Regions from separate parts of the Pseudoalteromonas sp. S8-8 genome, predicted to be linked through region 2. Evidence: predicted binding sites of a transcription regulator. Region 2 holds the regulator's gene; the other holds the start of a gene.
The links. The regulator MetJ, encoded in region 2, represses methionine synthesis genes. The targets are predictions, from matches to a motif close to TAGACGTCTAGACGTCTA.
Positions count from the first base shown of each region.

Region 1 (5,976 bases), on a different contig from region 2:
ATATTGCGGCTCAATTTTTACTGCGGTGTGCGCTTTAGAAGTAGTAGCACCACCAATTAACAGCGGCAGTTCAAAACCACGGCGTTTCATTTCTTTTGCTACGTGTACCATTTCGTCAAGCGATGGGGTAATTAAGCCCGACAACCCAATAATATCGGCTTTTTCGTCGATGGCGGTTTGGAGTATTTTATCGGCAGGTACCATTACGCCTAAATCAATAACTTCGTAGTTATTACACTGTAGTACCACGCCTACAATATTTTTACCTATGTCGTGTACGTCGCCTTTTACGGTCGCCATCACTATTTTACCGTTAGTTGAGCCTTCTTCTTTTTCAAGCTCAATGTATGGGTCTAGGTAGGCTACGGCTCGCTTCATTACGCGCGCCGATTTAACAACTTGTGGTAAAAACATTTTACCTGCGCCAAATAAGTCGCCTACTACGTTCATGCCGTCCATTAACGGCCCTTCAATTACGTGAATAGGTTTAGCTGCTGCGGCGCGGCATTCTTCGGTATCTTCATCTATAAAGGTAGTAATACCTTTAACAAGCGCGTGCTCAAGGCGTTTTGCAACAGGCCATGTGCGCCACTCTAAATCTTCTACTCGCTCGGCTTGCGCCATACCCGAGTATTTTGGTGCAAGCTCTACTAAACGCTCGCCTGCGCCTGAGTCGGTGTTAAGTATTACGTCTGTAACGGCTTTACGTAGTTCTTCTGGTATATCATCGTAAACGGCTAGTTGCCCCGCATTTACAATACCCATGTCCATACCAGCTTGAATAGCGTGATATAAAAACACCGAGTGAATGGCTTCACGTACGGGGTTATTACCCCTAAACGAAAACGATACATTTGATACACCGCCCGACACTTTACAGTGCGGCAAATTTTGCTTAATACGGCGAGTGCCTTCAATAAATTCTACGGCGTAGTTATCGTGCTCTTCTATACCGGTGGCTACGGCAAATATATTAGGGTCGAATATAATATCTTCTGGCGCAAAGCCAATGTCTTCTACCAATATTTTATAACTGCGCGCACATATTGCGAACTTACGGTCTGCCGTGTCGGCTTGCCCGTCGGTATCAAACGCCATTACAACAGCGGCTGCACCAAAGCGTTTTATTATTTTAGCTTGGCGAATAAACGGCTCTTCACCCTCTTTTAGCGATATTGAGTTAACAATTGCCTTGCCTTGAATACACTTTAAGCCTGCTTCTATTACTTCCCATTTTGAGGAGTCGACCATAATTGGTACGCGAGAAATATCAGGCTCTGAGGCTATTAAGTTTAAAAACTTAACCATGGCGGCTTTTGAGTCCAACATGGCTTCGTCCATGTTTATATCAATAACCTGTGCGCCATTTTCTACTTGTTCGCGTGCCACTGTTAGCGCGGCTTCAAAGTCTTCTTCCATGATTAAACGTTTAAACATGGCAGAACCCGTTACATTGGTACGTTCGCCGACATTAGTAAATACTGCTATTTGTTGGGTCATGCTGGCTCCTTAATTTAAGTTACAGGCTTCAAGGCCTGATAAACGCATGCGTACTTCAAGCTCTGGTAGTTGGCGTGGTTTAACGCCCGCTAAACCTTTTGCAAAAGCGCGAATATGCGCAGGCGTGGTGCCACAGCATCCGCCTACTATATTAATAAAGCCCGATTTACCCCAATCGATAATTTCGGTTGCCATATCGCCCGCTTCTAAGTCGTATTCACCAAACTCATTGGGTAAGCCCGCATTAGGGTGTACCGATGTAAAGGTTTCGCACACGCGCGACAACTCTTCTACATATTGGCGCAGTAAATCAGGACCAAGCGCGCAGTTTAAACCAATCGAAATAGGCTTAATATGGCGAATAGAGTTATAAAATGCTTCAGTTGTTTGTCCCGAAAGCGTACGACCAGAGGCGTCGGTAATAGTCCCCGAGATCATAACTGGTAATGTGCGCCCTGCTTGCTCAAAGGCTTCTTCTACGCCAAACGAGGCCGCTTTTGCGTTAAGGGTGTCGAATATAGTTTCGATTAGTATTAAATCGGCGCCGCCCTCCATTAATGCAAGTGTTGATTCAATATACGCAGCAACCAGCTTATCAAAGGTGACATTTCGGTAACCCGGATCGTTTACGTCTGGCGAAATTGAACACGTTTTAGCTGTCGGCCCTAAAACACCGGCTACATAGCGCGGTTTTTCTGGCGTTTTAGCCGTAAATTCATCACAAATGGCGCGTGCTAATTTAGCCGACTCTAGATTTATTTCACGACTTAGGTTTGCCATGTCGTAATCTTCCATCGAAATAGTGGTCGAGTTAAACGTATTGGTTTCGATAATATCGGCGCCCGCTGATAAAAAACCACGATGAATATCAGTGATTAAATCGGGCTTGGTTAGGCTTAATAAATCGTTATTGCCTTTAATTAATACATGCCAGTCTTTAAAACGCTCTCCGCGATAGTCTTCTTCTTCTAGCTTATGATCTTGGATCATGGTGCCCATAGCGCCATCTAAAATTAAAATGCGTTCTTTTAATGCGGCGCTTATTTCGGCTTGCTTATTATTTGTAGGAGCGTTATTCGGCATAGTTGTTAGTCCTCACGTCTTGGCTAACTAAATTAATATCATACGGTGTGGTTTGGTACACGTAGTAATTTAACCAGTTCGAAAAAAGTAAAAAAGCATGGCTTTGCCACGTTTTTGAAGGTTGTTTAGTTGCATCGTCATCCGGAAAGTAATTTTCGGGCTTTGGTGCATTAGGGCTTTTTTTACAATCGCGCTCGTATTCTGCTTTTAGCGAGTCGGCGTCGTACTCTGGGTGGCCGGTTATAAACACTTGGCTACCCGATTTATTTTTAAGTAAGTAAGCCCCTACTCGCTCAGAACCTGCCAGTACAACTAGCTCATCACAGGCGTTTATTTTATTTATATCAATGTGGCCGTAGCGTGAGTGCGGTACCAAAAAGGTGTCGTCGAATCCGCGAGTCAGTGCGCCGTGATCAAAGTAACATTGGTGGGTAAATACGCCACACAGTTTGTCGTCTTTTAAATCGCGCTTTAAATTGTAACGGTGATATAGCGCTGCATGTGCTGCCCAGCACGAAAATAACGTAGAGGTAACATGTTGCTCAGCCCAATCAATAATAACCTTTAGCTCATCCCAATACGCTACATCGTCGTATTCTAAATGCGCAAGTGGCGCGCCAGTTACTATTAATGCATCGTAATTGTTGTCTTTAACCTCAGAAAAATAACGGTAAAAGGTATCAAGGTGCTCTTCTGAATTACTGCTACTGCGGTGAGTGTCTAGGCGCAGTAGCTCTACGTTTACTTGCAAAGGCGAGTTGGCAAGCAAACGAATAAACTGAACTTCGGTTTCTACTTTATTAGGCATTAAATTTAAAATAGCCAAACGCATTGGGCGTATTTCTTGCGTTTTTGCACGTGTTTTTGGCATTACAAATACGTTTTCTTGACGTAAACGTGCAATTGCCGGCAACTCGTCTTTTACTGTAATTGGCATACTTTACTCCTGCTCATAAAAACCGAAAGTTAATTATGAACTGAAAGTAAAAAATATCAACCTCTAGATGTATAGATGTCTAAATGAAATTTATTCATTCTATTAAATTAGGATTTACCGAGGTGGTATGTATGAGGAAAAACGCCTCTATTATAAAATAACCTGCTTTAATATTTTGAAGTAGCGCTACTAAAAACGAGTAGCACATATACAGTTAAAAACGGTAAACCACAGATAAATTAAGTGCGTAAATATCGCCTTCATCTGTATCAAAATATTGGTATTCAGCGCTTAATTGCCAGCGTTGAGTTAACCTAAAGTCAACGCCAGTTCCGTACGTTACGCCGCCTTCGTCGTAGTTTTGCTCAGTTATTAACGTAGAATTTGTATCTGTACCAGTTATTGATTCTGCAAGGTTTTTTAAGTCGCCTTCATTGTAACTTAATTTATTTCTACCATAGCCACCAAATAAAAACACATCAGATCGAGATGAAATTGGATAATTAGCTTTTACAAATATACTTGTTTGCAAATCAAGGCTTGAATCGATTTCGCTCTTAATGAATTCTGAGCTAAGCGAACCGTCCTGTGGGTTCTGAGTGTAAACAATTCCGTTTAAAGGAGTTGACTCATCATTTAACCCAAAACCTATACGCCCTTCTAATGCAAAGTATCGCGAAAACTGATATCCAAACCGGCCGTAAAGCGTTGTAAACTGTATGCTATCACTCTCGTATACATCAATTTGCGTAGACCCTATCCCTATTCCTTGGTAATAACCATTTACATGGAGTATGTCTGCTTGGCTCGAAAATGAGTATAAACCTAAAAGTAATGCCCCTAACTTTGTAACTATTTTCATGTTCATTCCTTTAAATCTTTGTAATATTTAATAATATGATGTCTAACAACAAACTAAGTGTGGCCTGCCTATATAACTTGCTTATACTTTACAGCTTGTAAATATACTGTACCACTTTTGTTAAAAATGGAATGTATTTGAACAATATAAAACAATAGATTACAGAATTTTACATAATAGAAATCCTGTAATAGTAGTGTTTTAAACGAGCAATCAAAACAAAGTACCGCTTAGGTAAGCGTATTGTTCTATACAGCATTCGTTGACTGTTTCACCCGTCAGCCACTACAATACAACATTGAAATTTTTATTATTATTTGAAGGCTTTCCTCCATGGTTTTACCTGATAAATTTATATTCTCGATGAGTCGAGTATCTAAGGTTGTGCCACCTAAGCGCACTATCTTAAAAGATATTTCGTTACACTTTTTTCCTGGCGCTAAAATTGGTGTGCTTGGTTTAAACGGTTCTGGTAAATCTACGTTACTACGTATTATGGCCGGTGTTGACCAAGATTTTGAAGGTGATGCACATCCTCAGCCTGGTACAAAAATTGGTTATTTACCGCAAGAGCCTGTTTTAGACGAAAGCAAAACAGTTCGTGAAATTGTTGAAGAAGCTGTTGGCGAAGTTAAACACGCACTTAAACGTCTTGACGAAGTGTATAACGAATACGCCATGGAAGACGCTGACTTTGATGCACTTGCAAAAGAACAAGGCGAGCTTGAAGCTGTTATTCAGGCGCACGATGGTCATAACATCGACAACGTTTTAGAACGCGCAGCTGATGCACTTCGCCTGCCAGAGTGGGATGCTAAAATTGAGCACCTTTCAGGTGGTGAGCGTCGTCGTGTTGCTATATGTCGATTATTGCTTGAAAAACCAGACATGCTTATTCTCGATGAACCAACTAACCACTTGGATGCTGAGTCGGTTGCATGGTTAGAGCGCTTCTTACACGATTACGAAGGCACTGTTGTGGCGGTAACGCATGACCGTTACTTCCTTGATAATGTAGCGGGTTGGATATTGGAGCTTGACCGTGGTGAAGGTATTCCATGGGAAGGTAACTACTCTTCTTGGCTTGAACAAAAAGATGCGCGCTTACAGCAAGAACAAAAATCTGAAAAAGCACGTCAAAAATCAATTGCACAAGAACTTGAATGGGTTCGTTCAAATCCTAAAGGTCGTCAAGCTAAGTCAAAAGCACGTATGGCTCAGTTTACTGAAATGCAGCAGTCTGATTACCAAAAACGTAACGAAACTAACGAGATGTTTATTCCACCTGGCCCGCGTTTAGGCGACCAAGTACTTGAAGTAACAAATCTTCGTAAGAGTTTTGGCGATCGCGTTTTAATTGACGATTTAAGCTTTAGTATGCCAAAAGGTGCCATTGTGGGCATTATTGGTGCTAATGGCGCGGGTAAATCAACGCTGTTTAAAATGATCAGTGGTGAGCAAAAGCAAGACAGCGGTAGCATTACCGTTGGCGAAAGCGTACACCTTGCTACTGTTGATCAGTTCCGCGACGGTATGGACGAAAGCAAAACTGTTTTCCAAGAAATATCAGACGGCCAAGACGTACTAAAAATTG
Region 1 is NZ_AUTR01000003.1:49,837-55,812, forward strand. Features, by position in the region: gene metH (methionine synthase) at 1-1,500, opposite strand, end outside; gene L659_RS0100845 (homocysteine S-methyltransferase family protein) at 1,510-2,583, opposite strand; gene L659_RS0100850 (homoserine O-succinyltransferase) at 2,573-3,520, opposite strand; gene L659_RS0100855 (porin family protein) at 3,735-4,382, opposite strand; gene ettA (energy-dependent translational throttle protein EttA) at 4,716-5,976, shown strand, end outside.
Region 1: L659_RS0100850 (homoserine O-succinyltransferase) is a predicted target of MetJ. The motif match lies at 3,585-3,602, and genes of this name have one in related genera.

Region 2 (5,976 bases):
CAACCATTAATAGGTCAACATTTTGCAACGTAGTTATAAAGCGCTTTTTCTTCGCTGAACCTTCTTTTACTATATCTGTTGGACTTGCTTGTACGTCAAAACTACTGCGAACAGCTAGCTTAATATCTGTGTTTTTAAGAGGCGATAGTGTTTTTGCATGTAATACAGGGTTACCCAAACGAGCTAATAAATTAGCCTGCCCACGGCAAATTTTGCCGTATTTAATCGCTTTTTGTACCTTGCGAGGATCAGTGCTATACACCCCCTGTGTATCAGTCCAAATACATACTTGCTTAGCATTGCAATAATTTGCAAGTAGTGTTGCACTGTAGTCACTGCCATTTCGGCCAAGTGTTACAGTCTCGCCTTTGATATCTGCGGCAATAAACCCAGTAACAACATTTATTTTATTAGGCAAAATTAACTGCCCACATTGCTGCGCATTTTGCGCATGCATTAATTCGCCATCATTTAAGGTAAAAAGAGTACGTGCATCTTGAGCGCATGCCTCAATATTTAGCTGCTGTAAATAAGTAGCGAGTAAACGTGCTGACCACAGTTCGCCATGTGCAAGTAATGCAGCCTCTTTTAGCTGCTCAGCTTGAGCAAGTTCTGCAATATAGCTAAGTTCGATACTTAGTGTTTTAAGTGCACTTCGTTTGAAATCGGCTTCTAATAGCTGCTTTATTAAATCACTTTGATGGTTATTTAACTGCAGTAAAATATCAGCTACTGCTTGAGTATCTTGTTTTTGATAGCTTTGCCAAAGTAATACTAGCGTATCGGTTGTCTTACCCGCAGCCGATACCACCACACAATCACCCGGTTGAGTATGTGTAATTATTATTTTTGCTACGCTTTGGTATCGCTCACTTGAGCTTAAACTTGAACCACCAAATTTATGTACACAATTGACCATATTAATCACCAAAGCGCCGGACGGGCTGCACTTAATTTAACGTTCCCACCAGAAGTGCCTGCACCTTTGCCTACACGGCCAACATTTTTATTTTGCCCTGGTTTTACAAGTTCAAACACTCGCTCAAAATCAGCGACTAAATCGTGTATATCTTCAATACCTACCGAAATACGAATAAGCGTATCGCCCACACCCGCTTCTAAACGTGCTGTTGCCTCCATACCTGCGTGCGTCATAGTTGCAGGGTGACAAATTAAGCTCTCTACGCCACCTAGTGACTCAGCTAAACTAAACGTTTTAAGACTAGTTAAAAATGCCGCAGCGTCATTTATATCGCCTTTAATATCAAAACTAACCATGCCACCAAAACCAAGTTGCTGTGCTTTAGCCAGTTCATGTTGAGGATGTGACTCAAGACCTGGGTAGTAAACTTGGCTTACATATTCAGAGCTTTCAAGATACTTAGCTATTGCCAGTGCATTTTCTTGATGCTGCCTTAGGCGCACATTTAAAGTACGTAAACCACGAAGCGTTAAATAGCTATCAAAAGGCGCACCCGTAATTCCAATGTTATTAGCCCACCAAGCAAGCTCATCGCCTAACTCTTGTGTTGCGGCAATAACAGCGCCGCCTACTACATCTGAGTGTCCGTTAATGTATTTAGTGGTTGAATGCACCACAATATCTACACCAAACTTAATAGGGTTTTGTAAAGCAGGCGACAAAAACGTGTTATCTGCAGCCACCAATGCACCGCATTGCTTTGCAACATCGGTAACCGCTTTAATATCTGTTAAACGAAGTACTGGGTTACTTGGGGTTTCTATCCAAATAAGCTTAGGTTTAATTACTAAAATTTGTTGAAGGCTTTCTTCTTTTGTTAAATCTAATATTTCGAGCTTTAGTAGTCCGCGTTTTTGTAAAGATGTAAATAAACGATAGCTGCCACCATAACAATCATGTGGAATTACTAACGTATCGTCACTATTAAGTAGCTGAGTAGCTAAATGCACGGCAGCCATGCCTGTAGCTGTAATTATGCCACGAGCGCCACCTTCAAGCTTAGCAAGCGTCTCAGCTAAAATATCACGATTAGGATTACCGCTACGACCATAATCATACTCACGCTTAGTATCAAAGTCGGCAAACGAATAAGTAGTCGATAAATAAATTGGCGGTACCACCGCACCATGATGTTTATCAGCATCAACGCCGTTACGTACAGCAATGGTCGCTTTGTTTTTTTCGCTCATATTCGTCACCTGATTAATTTGGATGTTTAGACGTCTAAAAGAGTAAGTTATCCGTTTTGATAAGTCAAAGTATTTTAAAGCTCTAGATGGCTAAAAGTAGAAGAGGCCTCTGCGAATAACACATTTTAGCTCACAAAAGTGTGCTTATCTTTACACCTACAATAGGCTTATTAAGATAGATCTGTATCTATTATTTGACTATCTTTTTTAAATCGATAGAATTTCACGCATATTTACACGCTTTTTATACCGTGTGAGAAATTAATAATCTGAGGCAACGATACATCTTATGGCTAAATGGAATGGTGAGTATATTCACCCATACGCAGAACACGGTAAAAAATCAGAGCAAGTTAAAAAGATCACCGTTTCGATCCCGCTAAATGTATTAAAGGTATTAACTGACGAACGTACACGTCGTCAAATCAATAACCTTCGCCATGCTACAAATAGTGAATTGCTATGTGAGGCATTTTTGCATGCTTTTACTGGCCAACCTTTACCAAATGACGATGACTTACGTAAAGATAACGCCGAAAAAGTGCCAGAAGAAGTTAAAAAAATAATGCAAGAAATGGGTCTAGAAGTACCCGTTTTAAACGAAGAATAAATATTACAAAGACAAAAAAACCTCAGTAATTACTGAGGTTTTTTTATGTCTAAATTTTATTGCATAGCTCTACTGTATAGATTTACTGCATATAGTTTTCAGGTAGCTCAATTTGTGCAACACCTGACTCAATAGCAGCAAGTGCAACAGCTCTTGCTATACGCGGCAGTAAACGTGGATCCATTGGTTTTGGAATAATATACTGCGCACCAAATTCTAGTTTATCTACTCCAGCGGCTTTTAAAACTTCTGCAGGTACTGGCTCTTTGGCAATACTTCGAATAGCATCTACTGCAGCAATTTTCATTTCATCGTTAATAGCACTTGCACGTACATCAAGCGCACCACGGAAAATAAACGGGAAACATAAAACATTATTAACTTGGTTAGGGTAATCAGAGCGCCCTGTTGCCATGATTAAATCGTTGCGTGCGCCGTGCGCAAGTGCAGGATCAATCTCAGGATCTGGATTTGAACATGCAAACACAACTGGTTTTGCAGCCATTAGCTTTAAATCTTCAGCCGCTAATAAGTTAGGGCCAGAAACACCCACAAACACATCAGCATCTGCAATTACATCTTGCAATGTACGCTTATCGGTATTGTTAGCAAAAAGCTGTTTGTATTCATTTAAGTCATCGCGGCGGGTATGAATAACACCTTTGCGGTCAAGCATATAAATGTGTTCACGCAGTGCACCACACTTAATTAACAGCTCCATACACGCAACAGCGGCAGCGCCTGCACCTAAACATACAATAATTGCATCTTCAATTGACTTACCTTGTACTTCTAGCGCATTTAACATACCAGCAGCCGTAACAATGGCAGTACCGTGTTGATCATCATGAAAAACAGGAATACTACAACGCTCTATTAATGCTTTTTCTATTTCAAAACACTCTGGTGCTTTAATATCTTCAAGGTTAATACCACCGAATGTGTCGGCAATGTTGGCAACCGTATTAATAAAGTCTTCTGTTGTTTTGTGCTTAACTTCAATATCGATAGAATCAAGCCCTGCAAAACGTTTAAACAATAGCGCTTTACCTTCCATTACAGGCTTAGACGCTAAAGGACCTAAATTACCAAGGCCTAGAATTGCAGTACCATTAGTAATAACCGCAACCATGTTACCTTTACCAGTATATTTATAAGCATTTGCAGGATCTGCAGCTATTTCACGTACAGGTTCGGCAACACCTGGGCTATACGCAAGTGCAAGATCATGAGCCGTTTCAGCTGGTTTTGTAAGCTCAATGCTAATTTTACCTGGTACGGGATGTGAGTGGTAATGTAGTGCTTGTTCACGAAAGTCAGACATAACGCGATGGTATCCTGCAATTTAAGTTAAAGTGAGAGATGGAGTCTTGGGGTACGATACCCTTATTATTTTTAAATTCCAAGCAATATCAGGTCTATCCTGTTATATGCTATATCCTTTAATTTTAAGAGGTTTTTCAGTAACTTTGCAGGATTATATCAACATTTAATAAATAAAAATTCACCTAAAAAGTAAGTTTTAAGGTGCTTTTATGCCTATCAAAATCTTATAAAATGTATACTTAAAGTATCAGCATAAACTTAGAATAACAGCCTACTACCCTACTTTAAAAACAGATAAGCCCACGTTAGCTACTTTTATCAACCTAGTTAAAAATTGTACTATTTAAAATATAGAGAATATCTATCGATTTGTCTGTAAAGGATTATGCATACTCAGAATAAGAATAGGAAATAGTTATGCAAAAGGAGGGGATAGTTAAAATCAACGAAATAATACCAATCTGCTTATATATGGGGTCTATTTAACGTTAAGAAAATTACGCTAGAACTAGGCAAAAATTTTTGTATCTAGTTGTTCTAAATAAAAAAATTTTAACGACGTTATAGTGCAATTTAATTCGTTAAATTGCTCAAAGATTTATGTAGGTTGGCTTAAGATAATAAATAACAAATTTTAGGCACAAAAAAAGCACCCTAAGGTGCTTTTTTTAACTAAACAGCAATAATTACTTCTTGCTGGCAAGTGCACCGAAGCGCTTGTTGAAGCGATCAACACGTCCGCCAGTGTCTAAAACTTTTTGCTTACCAGTGTAAAACGGGTGACACGCAGAACATACGTCTAAGTGAATGTCTTTACAAAGAGTTGAGCTAGTTTCGAATTTATTTCCACATGAACATGTTGCAGAAATTACTTCGTACTTAGGGTGAATACCTTCTTTCATAGGAACCTCTAGTTAAGGCCGCATCGCTCTCCAAACCCGGAGTTTGGCACCATACGTCGTTAAAACAAATTTGTTGGTGGCGGATTTTATCCAACAACCTCCCCCCACACAAGTATTTATTTATATTTTTGCCAAAAAAGTGAACAATCTCTTTCTCAAGCACTATTGCTAGTAGGTTTTTAGCGTTATTTTTAGTACATTACAGCATTAATTTTACGGGTTGAGTTGTTATGAGTTTTGTTGAAGTTGCTATTAAAGTCCCGCTTCCACGCACCTTTGATTATAAAATAGAAGAACAGCTCAGTGGCTTATCAATTCCCTTACTACCTGGCATGCGAGTTTTGGTACCTTTTGGTAATCAAAAAAAAGTAGCGGTTGTTTTGGGTATTAAAAGCAGTACCGACGTCCCTTTAAATAAAATTAAAAATATTATAGAGGTAATAGACGACGCCCCTATTTTAAGTGCCCAGCATTTAGAACTCCTTAGCTTTACTGCCCGCTATTATTGCTATCCATTAGGCGAAACTATTCATATAGCGCTACCTGGTGCACTTCGCCAAGGTGAATCGCCTGATAAAACCAGTATTAATATGGTTGCCCTGACAGAAAAAGGTGCAAAAGTACCGTCATTAAAAGCTAAAACACAGCTCAACCTATTAAAGCAGTTATCGCAATCAGGTAAGTCATCATTAACTGAGTTAAAAGCACTGGGCTTTAGTAAAAAAACAATAGATAGCTTAATAGATAAAGAACTCATAACACAAACTATTGAGCACGATAACCAATGGCAAAGTGTTGCTCCAACCGTCGGTAGTAAACCAGTACTTAATAAAGAACAAGCGGTTGCTTGCACAGCTATAAATCAAAGTACTGGCTTTAGCAGCTTCTTATTAGAAGGCGTAACGGGCAGCGGTAAAACCGAAGTGTATTTACAGTGCCTAGAAGAAGTACTCAAACGTGGCGAGC
Region 2 is NZ_AUTR01000020.1:188,225-194,200, forward strand. Features, by position in the region: gene metL (bifunctional aspartate kinase/homoserine dehydrogenase II) at 1-919, opposite strand, end outside; gene metB (cystathionine gamma-synthase) at 925-2,172, opposite strand; gene metJ (met regulon transcriptional regulator MetJ) at 2,462-2,782, shown strand; gene L659_RS0105690 (malic enzyme-like NAD(P)-binding protein) at 2,865-4,106, opposite strand; gene rpmE (50S ribosomal protein L31) at 4,795-5,010, opposite strand; gene priA (primosomal protein N') at 5,241-5,976, shown strand, end outside.